2 regions of the Bradyrhizobium sp. UFLA05-153 genome follow, and region 1 is predicted to be linked to the other one. Evidence: predicted binding sites of a transcription regulator. Region 1 holds the regulator's gene; the other holds the start of a gene.
What was found. Region 1 encodes PhoB, which activates phosphate uptake and scavenging genes when phosphate is short. Its sites were predicted from a motif close to TGTCATNNANCTGTCAT; they were not measured.
Positions count from the first base shown of each region.

Region 2: a site for PhoB is predicted at 1,827-1,843, ahead of Q2941_RS46640 (glycerophosphodiester phosphodiesterase family protein). Genes of this name have one in related genera too.

Region 1 is NZ_JBBIAM010000072.1:26,654-30,068, forward strand. It holds gene Q2941_RS32645 (GcrA family cell cycle regulator) at 326-838, shown strand; gene phoB (phosphate regulon transcriptional regulator PhoB) at 921-1,628, opposite strand; gene phoU (phosphate signaling complex protein PhoU) at 1,643-2,359, opposite strand; gene pstB (phosphate ABC transporter ATP-binding protein PstB) at 2,371-3,189, opposite strand; gene pstA (phosphate ABC transporter permease PstA) at 3,186-3,415, opposite strand, start outside.
Region 2 is NZ_JBBIAM010000168.1:1,013-4,427, forward strand. It holds gene adh (aldehyde dehydrogenase) at 273-1,790, shown strand; gene Q2941_RS46640 (glycerophosphodiester phosphodiesterase family protein) at 1,932-3,329, shown strand.

The DNA.
Region 1 (3,415 bases):
GTCAATGCCGCCAGAAGGCCCTGCAAGGCGTGCGGCCGTAGTCTTGCGGTGGCATTTTTGAGTTCTTTTAGCGACGGAACATGTGGACGCGGAGCCGCAGACTCTTGCGCGGGAGTCACGCCATATTGTAGCGTTTCCCCTGTCAGATACGACATCTCGTGCAGCAGTTCTGATCCTCTTAGTCCTCATGTACCGGCGTAGCGTTCAGGTGCGTTTTCGCGCCCGGCGAGCCTTAAGGGATTCTGGCGGCACGGGTTTTTCGAGGCTTAGACATCGCCACGCGGCCCCAAGGGATTGGCAGGCGCGCGGCGAGGGGAAGGGTGCAATGACGGTTTTGACCTGGTCCGACGATCGCGTCGAGCAATTGAAAAAGCTCTGGGAAGCCGGGCTTTCGGCCAGCCAGATCGCTGCCGAACTCGGGAATGTGACCCGCAACGCCGTAATCGGCAAGGTGCACCGGCTGGGCCTGTCCGGCCGCGCCAAGAGCCCGTCCTCGGCGGCTCCCCGGCCGCGCAAGGCGCGCCCGGCGCAGCACATGATGCGGGTGAGCCGCCCGATCTCGCGCGGCAACACCGCCCTCGCCCAGGCCTTCGAGGTCGAGGTCGAGCCCGATCCGATCACCTATGACAATGTCGTTCCGATGAGCCAGCGCCTGTCGCTGCTCGAGCTCAACGAGGCGACCTGCCACTGGCCGGTCGGCGATCCCTCGAGCCCGGATTTCTTCTTCTGCGGCGGCAAGTCGCTCTCGGGCCTGCCCTACTGCGCACAGCACTCGCGCGTCGCCTACCAGCCGGCCGCCGACCGCCGCCGCGCACCGGCCAAGCCCGGCACGCGCTGAGTTCAGCCACAAACGACAACGTCCCGGTGCAAGGCCGGGACGCTTGATCGAGAAACGTCAGCACGCCATCCGGCGCGCTTTTTTACGTCTGCTCCGCCTTCGCGAAACGATCATCCAGCGCGTAGCCGGCGCCACGGACGGTGCGGATCGGGTCCTGCTCGCGACCGAGATTGAGCAGCTTGCGCAGGCGGCCGATGTGGACGTCGACGGTGCGCTCGTCGATATAGATGTCGCGGCCCCAGACGCTGTCGAGCAGCTGCTCGCGCGAGAACACCCGGCCGGGATGCTCCAGGAAGAACTCCAGGAGGCGATATTCGGTCGGGCCGAGGTCGATCGGCCGACCGGAGCGCGCCACGCGGCGCTTCTCGCGGTCGAGCTCGATGTCGCCAAAGGCGAGTATGGTCGCGAGCCGCTCGGGGCTTGCACGCCGGAGCAGGCCTTTCACGCGCGCGAGCAATTCGGGCACCGAGAACGGCTTGACGATGTAGTCGTCGGCGCCGGTCGCAAGCCCGCGCACCCGCTCGCTCTCCTCACCGCGCGCGGTGAGCATGATGATCGGCAGCTGCTTGGTCTCGGGCCTGGCGCGAAGCCTGCGGCACAGCTCGATGCCGGACAGTCCCGGCAGCATCCAGTCGAGCACGATCAGGTCGGGAATGTGCTCCTTGAGGCGGGTGTCGGCGTCGTCGCCGCGCATCACCGTCTCGACATCGTAGCCGTCGCCTTCGAGGTTGTAGCGCAACAACTCGGTCAGCGCTTCCTCGTCCTCAACAACCAGAATGCGTGCGCCCATAGCGTCGTCGCTCCTTAAGTGTTCGGCACGGTCGTGGCGAAGGTCGTCATATCGCCCTTCGGCCGCTTGTCCGCGATGGCCTGACCTTCGATCATGTAGAAGACGGTCTCGGCGATGTTGGTCGCATGGTCGCCGATCCGCTCGATGTTCTTGGCGCAGAACATCAAATGGATGCAGAACGAGATGTTGCGCGGATCCTCCATCATGTAGGTGAGGAGCTCGCGGAACAGCGAGGTGCAGATCGCGTCGACCTCCTCGTCGCCCTTCCACACCATCATCGCAGCCGGCAGGTCATGCGCGGCATAGGCGTCCAGCACCGACTTGACCTGCTGCTGCACGAGGTCGGTCATGTGTTCCAGGCCGCGGAACAGCTTCAGCGGATGGAAATCAGTCTCCAGCGCGGCGACGCGCTTGCCCATGTTCTTGGCGAGGTCGCCGATCCGCTCCAGATCGGTCGCAACGCGCATGGCGCCGACGATCTCGCGCAGGTCGACCGCCATCGGCTGCCGGCGTGCGATCGTGAGCACGGCGCGCTCCTCGATCTTCTTCTGGAGCGCGTCGATCTCGGCGTCGGTCGCCACCACGCGCTGGCCGAGCGCGACGTCACGGCGGATCAGCGCATCGACGGAATCGACGATCATGCGCTCGGCAAGGCCGCCCATCTCCGCAACGAGTCGCGTGAGCTCCTGGAGGTCGGTGTCGAAGGCCTTTGCGGTATGTTCAGAAGCCATTTCCTGTCTCCTCAGCCGAAGCGGCCGGTGATGTAGTCCTGGGTGCGCCGGTCGCTGGGCGACGTGAAGATCTTGCTGGTCTCGTCGAACTCGATCAACTCGCCAAGATACATGAAGGCGGTCTTGTCGGAGACGCGCGCCGCCTGCTGCATGTTGTGGGTGACGATCGCGATCGTGTAGTTCTCTGCGAGCTCCTGGATAAGCTCCTCGACCTTGGCGGTCGAGATCGGATCGAGCGCCGAGCAGGGCTCGTCGAACAGGATCACCTCAGGACGCACCGCAACGGTGCGGGCGATACAGAGACGCTGCTGCTGGCCGCCGGAGAGCGACAGGCCGGAGGCGTTGAGCTTGTCCTTGACCTCGTTCCACAGCGCGCCGCCGCGCAGCGCCTTCTCGACCCGGTCGTCCATCTCGGACTTGGAGATCTTCTCATAGAGGCGGATGCCGAAGGCGATGTTCTCGTAGATCGTCATCGGGAACGGCGTCGGCTTCTGGAACACCATGCCGACGCGAGCGCGCAGCAGATTGAGGTCGAGCTTGGTGTCGAGGATGTTGGTCTGGTCGAGCATGAGCTGACCGGTGGCGCGCTGGCCCGGATAGAGATCGTACATCCGGTTGAAGATGCGCAGCAGGGTCGACTTGCCGCAGCCCGACGGACCGATGAACGCCGTAACGCGGTTGGTGCCGAGCGTCAGGTTGATGTTCTTCAGCGCGTGGTGCTCGCCGTAATAGAAATTGAGGTTGCGCACCGTCACCTTGGCCGGAGCCTCAGGCAGCGTCGGCGACGCCTGACGTCCGGTGGAACTTACGGAAACGGACAGATCGCTCATTTTGCAGTCCTCTCGGCGCCAAGAATGCGCGCGCCAATGTTCAGGGCAAGCACGGTCAGGGTGATCAGCAGCGCCCCGCTCCAGGCCAGCTGCTTCCAGTAGGCGTAGGGGCTCTGCACGAAATTGTTGATGGTGACCGGCAGATTCGCCATCGTCTTGTTCAGGCTGAGGCTGAAGAACTGGTTCGACAAGGCGGTGAACAGCAGCGGCGCGGTCTCACCGGCAA
Region 2 (3,415 bases), on a different contig from region 1:
ATCGTCATTGCGAGCGCAGCGAAGCAATCCAGAATCTTTCCGCGGAGAGACACTGGAGTGCTTCGCTGCGCTCGCAATGACGATGTGGCTCAAGAGCGCGCTTCTCAGGATGATGTCTGAATGCGTGAGGGCTGCTTCACCTGTCGCAGAACTGCGACAGGTCGCTTCCGTCATCGCTTTCATCCGGGCTGACAGAAAACGACTCCCGCTTCATCGTCTGCGCAAGTCGTGAACACACGACGATCACGCAAACAGCAACATCGGGAGTGAACATGAACAAGGTTGAATTCCTCAACGTCGCACAAGTGCCGTTCGCCGCGAAGTATGACAATTTCATCGGCGGCAAATTCGTCGCGCCGATCTCCGGCAAATATTTTGACAACGCCTCGCCCGTGAACGGTCAGGTCGTCTGCAAGATCGCGCGCTCCGATCACCAGGACGTCGAGGCCGCGCTCGACGCGGCGCATGCCGCCAAGGCCGCTTGGGGCAGCACCAGCGTTGCCGAGCGCGCCGCAATCCTGAACCGGATCGCCGACCGCATGGAAGAAAACCTCGAGCGGCTCGCGATCGCCGAGACCTGGGACAACGGCAAGCCGATCCGCGAGACCCGCGCCGCCGACTTGCCGCTCGCGATCGATCACTTCCGCTATTTCGCCGGCGTCGTGCGCGCACAGGAGGGCTCGATCGGCGAGATCGATCACGACACGATCGCCTATCATTTCCATGAGCCGCTCGGCGTGGTCGGCCAGATCATCCCCTGGAACTTCCCGCTGCTGATGGCGTGCTGGAAGCTCGCGCCTGCGCTCGCCGCCGGCAATTGCGTGGTACTCAAGCCCGCTGAGCAGACGCCGGCCTCGATCATGGTCTGGGCCGAGATTGTCGGCGACCTCTTGCCGCCCGGCGTGCTCAACATCGTCAACGGCTTTGGCCTCGAGGCCGGCAAGCCGCTCGCGTCCAGCCCGCGCATCGCTAAGATCGCCTTCACCGGCGAGACCACGACAGGCCGGCTGATTATGCAATATGCCGCCCAGAACCTCATTCCCGTCACGCTCGAGCTCGGCGGCAAATCGCCCAACATCTTCTTCAAGGACGTCACCGCCGAAGACGACGACTTCTTCGACAAGGCGATCGAGGGCTTCGTGATGTTCGCGCTCAACCAGGGCGAAGTCTGCACCTGTCCGAGCCGTGCGCTGGTCCATGCGGACATCTATGACCGCTTCATGGAACGAGCGCTGAAGCGCGTCGCGGCCATCAAGCAGGGCGATCCGCGTGCTGCCGACACCATGATCGGCGCCCAGGCCTCGGGCGAGCAGCTGGAGAAAATTCTTTCCTATATCGACATCGGCAAGAAGGAAGGGGCGAAGGTCCTCGCCGGCGGTGGTCGCGCGAGCCTCGGCGGCGATCTCTCGGGCGGCTATTACGTCCAGCCGACCGTGTTCCAGGGCCACAACAGGATGCGGATCTTCCAGGAGGAGATCTTTGGGCCGGTCGTGTCGGTGACGACCTTCAAGACCGACGACGAGGCGCTCGCGATCGCCAACGACACGCTCTACGGTTTAGGGGCCGGTGTCTGGAGCCGCGATGCCAATCGCTGCTACCGCTTCGGCCGCGCCATCCAGGCCGGCCGGGTCTGGACCAACTGCTACCACGCCTATCCCGCACACGCGGCGTTCGGCGGCTACAAGCAGTCGGGTGTCGGCCGCGAGACCCACAAGATGATGCTCGATCACTATCAGCAGACCAAGAACCTCCTGGTCAGCTACAGCCCGAAGAAGCTCGGCTTCTTCTGATCGGCGGAGAGGGCGGCGCCAATGCGGCGCCGCCTTCGTCATCCGTCCGTCAAAGAATTGGGACAAGACGAGGGGCCGAGCTATTCAGCTCGGCCCCTGTCGCATTCGAAGCGATGCGACGCAAGAAACGGAGGCTTGGCCATGAAGGACAGTCGGTCACAACGGAAGTCGGGTGTTGGAGCGATGCTGTTCGGCGTGGCGGCTTTGGCATTGCTCCCGGCATCGACGGCCTTCGCGCAGACAAGCCCGGCGCCCGCCGGCGCCAAGCCCTTTTCGACCCTCGACGGAAAGCCGCCACTGATCCTCGGGCATCGCGGCCTGCCGGGGCTGGTGCCTGAAGAGACCGAGGCATCGTATGATCTCGCCGCAGCCCTCGGAACCGACGCGCTCGAAGAGGACCTGCACCTGACCAAGGATTGTGTCCTGGTCGCACGTCACAACCCTTGGCTGAACGACAATACCAACGTTGCCGAGGTGGCGAAGACCAATCCGGCGGTTGCCGCCCGCAAGCGCACGGTACCCGGTGTCCTCGTCAAAGTGAAATGGGCCCAATCTCCCGCCAGCGGGCCTGGTGAATACCTCACTGATCTCACCGATCCGGCCGACCCCAAATCGGTGCTGAAATCGCTGATCGTGGACGGCGAAGACCATACCAACGATTGGTCGATCACCGACTTCACCATGGCCGAGCTGAAGAACTGGATCGCCGGCACCACCTATGATGCGGCCAACGAAAGGCCGAAGGTCTTCAACGGCAAGTTCCCGATCATCAGTTTCCAGGACATCATCGACATTGCCAAGGCCAAGAGCAAGGAGACGGGGCGTCCCATCGCGGTCTATCCGGAGACCAAGAATCCGACCTGGAACAATGCCCAGGCGATCGCCAATGGCTGTGGCGCGCCCGGCAGCCACCCGCTCGAGGATGCCCTGATCAAGATCATCAAGGACAACGGCCTCAACGCGAGGGATGCCCCGATCCTTGTTCAGAGCTTCGAGCCTGGCAGCCTGAAATACATGCGCAGCCATGGCCTTGAGACGCGGCAGGTCCAGCTCATCGATGGCAACGGTGTCGACTTCAGGAACGGCAAGGTCCTCAATGACAACATCACCAATTCGCGTCCGTTCGACTGGACGCTTTCGGGTGACGCGCGCTTGTACGATGCGATGCTAACCTCCGAGGGCCTTGCGGAGATCAAGACCTATGCCGACGGCATTGGTCCGTGGAAGCCCTATATCGTTCCGCTCAAGATTTCGCCGTGGAAGGACAGCAACGCCGATGGCTCTCCCTACAAGGGATCGACGCCGGACGCTTCGACGCAGGAAGCGACCAGCCTCGTTGCCGACGCGCACAAGATCGGCCTGTTTGTGCACGTCTTCACTTTCCGAAACGAGAAGAAGTACCTGGCTGGCGACTATCACGGCGATCCAAGCCTTGAATATCTCAAATTCTTCCGTCTCGGCGTCGATGGGGTCTTTACCGACTTCACGCATACGGGAGTTGGCGCCCGCGCCGCCTATCTTCGAGAACTCGGCTGGTGAGGCCGGCTTGGCGGAGAGCTAATGTTGCCTGATCGGCGCCAAAGGTTTTGCAATATTTCGGCCACGTTGCACTGCGGCATAACGAA